2 regions of the Oceanobacillus sp. FSL K6-0127 genome follow, and region 2 is predicted to be linked to the other one. Evidence: predicted binding sites of a transcription regulator. Region 2 holds the regulator's gene; the other holds the start of a gene.
The links. Region 2 encodes Rex, which represses fermentation and respiration genes when NADH is low (regulators of the CRP and FNR family bind a similar motif). Its sites were predicted from a motif close to TTGTGAAATATTTCACAA; they were not measured.
Positions count from the first base shown of each region.

Region 1: the regulator Rex is predicted to act here: its motif matches at 1,408-1,425, upstream of MHH64_RS11670 (hydroxymethylglutaryl-CoA synthase).

Region 1 is NZ_CP150287.1:2,346,939-2,350,878, forward strand. It holds gene MHH64_RS11660 (bifunctional homocysteine S-methyltransferase/methylenetetrahydrofolate reductase) at 1-91, opposite strand, end outside; SAM riboswitch class I at 279-384, opposite strand; gene MHH64_RS11665 (reverse transcriptase-like protein) at 622-1,275, shown strand; gene MHH64_RS11670 (hydroxymethylglutaryl-CoA synthase) at 1,470-2,636, shown strand; gene MHH64_RS11675 (MATE family efflux transporter) at 3,174-3,940, shown strand, end outside.
Region 2 is NZ_CP150287.1:1,306,334-1,310,273, forward strand. It holds gene MHH64_RS06555 (ABC-F family ATP-binding cassette domain-containing protein) at 1-1,182, opposite strand, end outside; gene MHH64_RS06560 (redox-sensing transcriptional repressor Rex) at 1,334-1,972, shown strand; gene MHH64_RS06565 (hypothetical protein) at 2,270-3,286, shown strand; gene MHH64_RS06570 (YdiK family protein) at 3,363-3,560, opposite strand; gene MHH64_RS06575 (CPBP family intramembrane glutamic endopeptidase) at 3,564-3,940, opposite strand, start outside.

The sequences.
Region 1 (3,940 bases), 1.0 Mb from region 2:
AGCAACGGTCAACGCCGTATGAATACAGCAACGTTCCCATTGCACCGTCACCAATAAGGATCCTTTCTTCAAGAGCACTTAATAAACTCATTTTTCTGTCCTCCTTTATCGTTAAAAGTAGCAATTACCTCATTTCATTTTCTTCACTACCTTTTAATTCACTCCTTTGAAGCTGTCATTAGTGGAAAATTGTATTCGTGGTGATAAGAAAAGGTGGGAAAACATAAAAAGACCCCTTCCGAAAAGAAGAGGTCATGTATGTATTATTCACTTTACTCTTCTTATCTACCAAGCATTAATGCTTGTTGGAATTAGCACAGTACTTAAAAAAGCCTGTTGCCGAGGTATCGTAGGGCCAAATCCCTCCACCTCTCTGGATAAGAAAATAACGAATATTCAGTTGTTAAATCCATTTTGCATAAATTTTATAGTTTTGTCAATTGTTTTATTAAATACATTTTTGTTATTATTAAAACAAATTTGTGGTGTTGCTAAGATATGTGCATTTTTAGGATACAATATAAAATAATATGAATGAAAGGTTCATTCATTAAATGTGTTTTATTCAAATTTCATGTCATTTATTTTGTTTTATATCCAAGTAAAAAGGAGGGTTTATCTATGCAAGTGAGAATGGAATTAACATATCGTACAAAAAAGGGATTAGAGACGATGCTTAGCTCAGATATGATGCAAGCTGGACAAGCCGTCATCATTGCTGAAGACATGGAGAAAACTGGAAGAATCAAGCAATTAACATTTATTGATAGCAATGATAGAAGCTGGACCTATAAGCAATTAAAGAAATACATGGAAGAAATTAAAACGGAACCGCATGATATAACTGTCTATTTTGATGGTGGATTTGACTTGAAGACAGATAAAGCAGGTCTTGGCTGTGTCATTTACTATGAGCAAAATGAAAAGGCCTATCGGATAAGAAAAAATGCTTTAGTGGAAGGCCTTATAAATAATAATGAAGCAGAATATGCGGCGCTTCATTTAGGATTAACTGAATTAGAGCTATTAGGTGTGCACCACTTACCAGTAACATTTGTTGGAGATTCAAAGGTTGTCATTCATCAGTTGGATGGGGAATGGCCATGCTATGAAAAGGAGCTAGCAGCATGGATTAATCGGATTGAACAAAAGTTAGAACAGCTTGGAATTGCCCCAACTTATAAAGATGTGTCCCGGAAAATGAACCGTGAGGCTGATCAATTAGCAACACAGGCCCTACAAGAGATTGAAATTATGAGTCATCGTGAGCGCTGATAGATAATCAATCATACAGACAAATTAGCTAATCCGGTAGTTTAGAAAACCTTTCCATCTAACTTCAAATGAGTTGTTTTTCGTAATACATTATATTATCATTTAACTGTTGTTTAATTTAAAAAATAATAGTTGTGCACTATTTCACGAAGCAGTACAGTATAAAATTTTGGTAGTTGTAAAGGAGCAGGGCATTGAATATAGGGATTGATAAGATAGGTTTTTATACACCGCATTTATATGTAGATATGAACAAATTAGCTGTTGCAAGAGACATAGAGCCGGAAAAGTTCACCGTTGGAATTGGACAGGAAAAAATGGCGATTCCGCCTATTACACAAGACCCGGTTACATTGGCTGCGAACGCTGCACTTGGGATTTTAAACGAGGCAGATAAAGAGAAAATCGATTTTGTTATTTTTGGTACCGAATCAGGTATTGATAACTCGAAGTCTGCAGGGGTCTATGTACATAATTTACTTGGGTTAAATCCCCATGCACGTACTGTTGAAATGAAGCAGGCATGCTACGGTGCAACTGCTGGAATTCAATTGGCAAAAGGGCATATTGCATTAAATCCGGAAAGCAAGGTATTGGTAATAGGTTCTGATATCGCGAGGTACGGTCTAAATACCCCCGGTGAATCCACACAAGGTGCAGGAGCAGTTGCGATGGTGATTAGTGCAAATCCAAGAATCATGGTCCTTGAAGAGCATAGTGCTTATTTTACAAATGACATTATGGATTTCTGGAGACCGATTTACTCTGACAAAGCGTTTGTTGATGGAAAGTTTTCCAATGAGCAATACATATACTTCTTTTCGAAGGTTTGGGAGCAGTATAAAGAAAAGTCAGGTCTTGAATTGAAAGATTTTGAGGCAATTTGTTACCACTTGCCATATACAAAGATGGGATTAAAGGCGTTACGTACGATTTTAGATGAAGGTAGAGAGGAAGACAACGAAAGATTGGTTGCGAATTATCAAGTAAGTACGCAATATAATCGAAACGTTGGAAACATCTACACGGGATCTTTATACTTAAGCTTGTTATCGCTTCTTGAACTTAACGAGGGATTAGAAGCCGGATCAAGGGTTGGTTTATACAGCTATGGTTCAGGCGCTGTTGGAGAATTTTTTACTGGGATTCTACAGTCCGATTATCGTGAACATCTTCACATCAATGATCATAAACATTTATTTGATTCAAGAATGGAAGTAACTGTTCCCGAATATGAAAAACTATTTGAGGAGACCCTACCAGTTGATGGTTCGACATTAGAGCTTGATATTACAAAGGATACTGCTGCAATTTGCCTAAGTGGAGTAGAAGATAATAAGCGTTTGTATGTAAGGAAGTAGGAATTCAGTATACTAGAAACTTCTAGATTATATACAAACACGTTATCATAAAAAATTGAAATTAGCTTAATTTTATGTTAGAATATTCTAATAGTACATTTTGAGATAATATTCACTTCTTCCTAGGGAAATATACTAGTGAAACAAATTTATAGCAGATGAGGCTGTCTTGGAAGGTCGCGATTTTGCGATTTCTCAGACGGTCTTTTTTAATGCAAATACTGCATTCTTTTATGGGTTTTGGAATACATTTAGCATTAATGTGCTAATACCCCGCAGCAAAGCGTTTCACATTACAGAGGGAGATTTCTAGTTAATATGCATTATCATTATTAAATTGGTTGAAAATTATGTTGGCAGATAGAAAAATATAAAATTTTCAATCTGCATAAGTGCAATTAAGGCATTGGCTTAAAGGCTTGCACTCCGATGTATAGAGGCTTCTAAGAAAGCAAAGAACACTTTCTTAAGAATTCCTTTAACAAATGCCAAGTTTTCTAATGACTGAAATTTAGCGTGAAGGAGAAATGAGCAAAATTGAGTGTTGAAAAAAATAAGTACCAGGACCAGTCGCTGTTTAACCTTACATGGCCACTGTTTATTGAAATATCTCTTCATATGAGCGTGGGTATTATTGCTACATTAATCTTGAGTGGATACTCTGATAATGCTGTTGCGGGTGTTGGTGTTGCAAACCAGATAATGAACATATTTATTTTGGTATTTAACGTAACAGCGATTGGAGCAACCATTCTAATCGGTCAGAATTTAGGTGCTAACCAGATTAAAGAGGCTCGTACCATTGCAAGATCCGCTTTCGGACTTAACTTTTGGATTGGTATTGGTATGACGATTATTGTTGCTATATTTGGAGGGATCTTTCTAAACTTTTATGGGCTAAGTGGGGAAGTCTATGGTTACGCACATACTTATTTAGTTGTTACTGGCTTATCTCTTTGTCTTGAAGCAGTCGCTTTGGCTTTAAGTGCAGTTTTACGCAGTTATGGACATACGAGAGAGACAATGTTTGTAACGATCGTGATGAATGTGATTAGCATCATCGGTTTCCTCATAGCGATTAATGGTTTGTTTGGAATTCCGGTGACAGGAGTTGTTGGAGTCTCCATTTCAATAATTGTTGCAAGGTTATTTTTAGTATTTGCGCTATTATTTTTCGTTTATAAACGCCTTGCGATTCGATACAGAATCAATGATATTTTAAAGATCGACAAGACGAACACAAAAAAATTAATGGGTATTGGAATTCCGTCTGCGGGAGAACAGTTATCTTATCAACTGTCGCA
Region 2 (3,940 bases):
TACATTTGTACCAAGCTGGATGTTTCCTTTTTCTGTCTGCAGTCTACCTAAGATGGCCTTAAGTAATGTAGTTTTCCCTACACCATTCGGACCAACAAGTGCGATACGGTCACCGCGATTTATATCCAGTCGTATGTTGGAAAAAATAGGGTCCACTTCTTTTTCATAACGTAAGCTAAGCTCTTCAACTTTTAATACATCATTTCCACTTCTGCGATTAATTTGAAAGGAGAAGGAAGCGGATGACTCATCACCTAGTGGCCGATCAAGACGCTCCATTTTTTCAAGCTGCTTCCGCCTGCTTTGTGCTCGTTTTGTAGTCGAAGCACGTACAATATTCCGCTGGATAAAGTCTTCCATTTTTTTAATTTCAGTTTGCTGCTTTTCAAATTCCTTTAATTCCTGTTCATAATTTAGTGCTTTTTGCTCCAAATACTTGCTGTACGAACCATGGTATTTTCGCGTTTTATGCCGTGAAATTTCATATACAATGGAAACTGTTTTATCAAGAAAGTACCGATCGTGTGAAACGATGACAATGGCGCCTGGATAACTAACGAGATAGTTTTCCAACCATGACAATGTATCAATATCAAGATGGTTGGTCGGTTCATCAAGAATAAGCAGCTGTGGTTTTTGAAGCAGCAATTTACCCAGGGCAAGTCGTGTTTTTTGTCCACCACTAAGTTCTGCGATTGGAGTATCATAATCAAAGGACTCAAAATTTAACCCACTAAGTACAGCTCTAATATCAGATTCATACGTATAGCCCCCATCAGTCTGATATGCTAGTTGAAGTTTGTCATATTCTTTAAGGACTTTGTCATATTCTTCTCCAGATAATTCGCTGGCTTTCTCCATCTCTTTCTCTAATGCTCGAAGTTGCTTTTCCAATGATTTTAAATGGGAAAATACCTCTAGCATTTCATCCCAAATGGTTTTCCCTGATTCTAACGTCATATGCTGGGATAAATAACCGAATGTAAGATCCTTCGGTTGAAAAAATTCCCCTTCATCATACGATAATTCTTGTGCCATAATTTTAAGTAATGTTGACTTACCTGCACCGTTTCTGCCGACAATAGCTATACGGTCTTTATCTTTAATTTCAATTTTAATATTTGATAAAATCTCTTCAGCACCGAAGGATTTGGAAATTCCGTTTAGTTGCATTAATATCATCTTTTTCACCCCATCATGTACAGTGTATCTTATAGTTATTTAACGAGGCAACTGAATTGTGAAAAATATCACGACTTATTTGACGTTTTCTGTTAAAATAGAAGGAAAGAACTTATCATATACAACTATTGGATTGAAAAGAGGAAGATTGATGGAACAGAATAAAATTCCACAAGCTACTGCCAAGCGGCTGCCTTTATATTATCGTTTTCTTAACAATTTAAATCAGCAAGGGAAGAAGCGAGTTTCCTCAAAGGAGCTGAGTGATGCAGTAAAAGTGGATTCTGCAACAATTCGAAGAGACTTTTCTTATTTTGGCGCATTGGGAAAAAAGGGATACGGCTATAATGTAGAGTATTTATTAGGATTTTTCCGAAGTACGTTGGATCAGCATGAGGTTACAGAGGTTGCATTAATCGGAGTTGGGAACTTAGGTACAGCCTTCCTTCATTATAACTTTATGAAGAACAATAATATCCGGATTACTACGGCATTTGATGCAGATACAGAAAAGGTTGGCACGGATATTGGCGGGGTACCCGTTTATGATATTCGTGATTTAGAGGAAAAGTTAGAAGACATTAAAGTCGCTATCCTAACTGTTCCAGCTGTTGAAGCACAAGTGATCGCCGATAAGCTTGTAGAAAAAGGGATTTCAGGGATTCTTAACTTTACTCCTGCAAGGATTAGTGTACCGAAGCATATTCGGGTCCACCATATTGATCTTGCTGTTGAATTGCAGGCCCTTGTCTATTTCCTAAAGCATTATTCGTTAGATAATCCAGAGTAGATATTACTCATTGTAAATTTTTGTTTATTTACAAGGCTATTGATATTAGGTCAAAAGCCTTGTTTTTTTATGGTTGGATTTGGATGTCCTTATATTGGTAAATACCATAATTTATTTGCATCAATTCCATAAAATCTCCGTTTTAAACAACCACTGGAAACAAGCTGATAAATATTAACTAGATAAATGGAACTAATATTTTTCTGAAAATTATTGGTTCTTAAGACATCTATCCATTTACTGATTATTACGTTAATCTGTATTGGGAATATATTAAGAAAGAGGAGGAATTTATTCGTGAACGTGAAAAAGGTTTTAGGTATTATGTTTGTTTTATTTATTAGTTTGTTCATTGTTGCATGTTCAAATGAAAGTGACAATGAGAGTGAAGGGACTAACGATGCTGAAGCAACTGAAGAAACAAATGATGCGGAAGCAAACGAGAAAAACGGGTCTGAAGAAGCAGAAGAAAATGTAGTTCCAGAAGATGAGGCATTATTTGCAGTACTTGAAGCAAACTTAGAAGCATTAACAGAAAATGACTTGGATGCTTACATGGAAACCATACATAGTGAATCTCCTTTATATGACTCAACACGTACGACAATCGATCAATTATCTGTGTATACATTAGATATGGAATTATTTGATTTAGTTGTAGAAGAAAAATCAGAAGAAGAAGCAACAATCTCTTATAAACAGACGACAATGAAAGTCGATGGTCCTGATTTTATGAATAATGAAACACACGGGGTTCATGTCTTGCGACCAGATGATGGTGCATGGAAAATTTATAGTTCCGAAGAACCAAGCGAAATAATTCCTCTTGATGAGAATGGGGAAGTTATCGAAGAGACTGCTGCTGATGCAGCGGCAGAAGGTGTTTACATTGACACAATTACGAGCTTAGAAATTCCGTTTGATGAAGGAAAGTGGGAGCTTGAGAACTATGAGGAAGGAGACGGTGAAGCAACCGCTGAATTTCTTTTAGTTGATGAGGATCAAACGAATTTCACAGAGCTGTTTACGATTCATTATTATCCAGATGGTGATGAATTGTTAGGTGCTGAAGGCTTTATCGAAATGATGGAAATGAATTTAACAGAAATGACTACAGGTGAGCTTGAATTTAATTCTGCGGAAGAAGGATTTTTTGATTTTTCATTAACAGAAGATGATATTCAGCTCGATCAGGAAGAAGTAGCAAGGGTATTTGCGAAAGACAATGATTTGTATGTTGTTCGCTACACAACGTTTGAAAAATCAATCGAAGATAAAGATGAATGGATAGATAAGTTGAAGTCTATCCAATAAAAATAAAAGAAGGCTGTTTCAGTATTAATCTAGAAACAGCCTTCTTTTTTATTAAGAAGATCTATATAGTATCTATTTAATGCTTCTTCTTTTTCAATCGAAAATACTTATTAAGCAATCGAACTGCAACTCCAAAGGCAAGCGTTGCTACAGCAGCAAAAATGAGCGTGGTGGGATTCCAGATTGTTTGCCCTTTGCTTTGGACGGCAACGTAAATAAAAATCATTGCCATTATGAAGTAAATGAACGCTTTAACTAACAAAGAATGAATCATTCATTAACCTCCAATAAGGATCATTTGCAATTGCTCAACCTGACGTTGCATTTGCTCAAGTTGTCGCTGCATTTCTTCTGGATCCATCGATAATTGCCCGACAACAACTAATGTGTTCATTGCTGCATGAACGATAATCGGAACGAGAATTCGTTTTGTCTTTACATAAAGAAACGCAAATACAAACCCCATCGAAGCATAAATTAGGATATGTTCCATCCCTTCATGAATAAAACCGAAGATAAGGGCGGAGACCAAACCTGCGAAGAAGAAATTCATGCGCTTATAGAGACTGCCGAAGATAATTTTTCGGAAAATGATTTCTTCCAATATTGGGGCAATCACTGCAGGAATAATAATAAATAATGGGGCTGCACGAG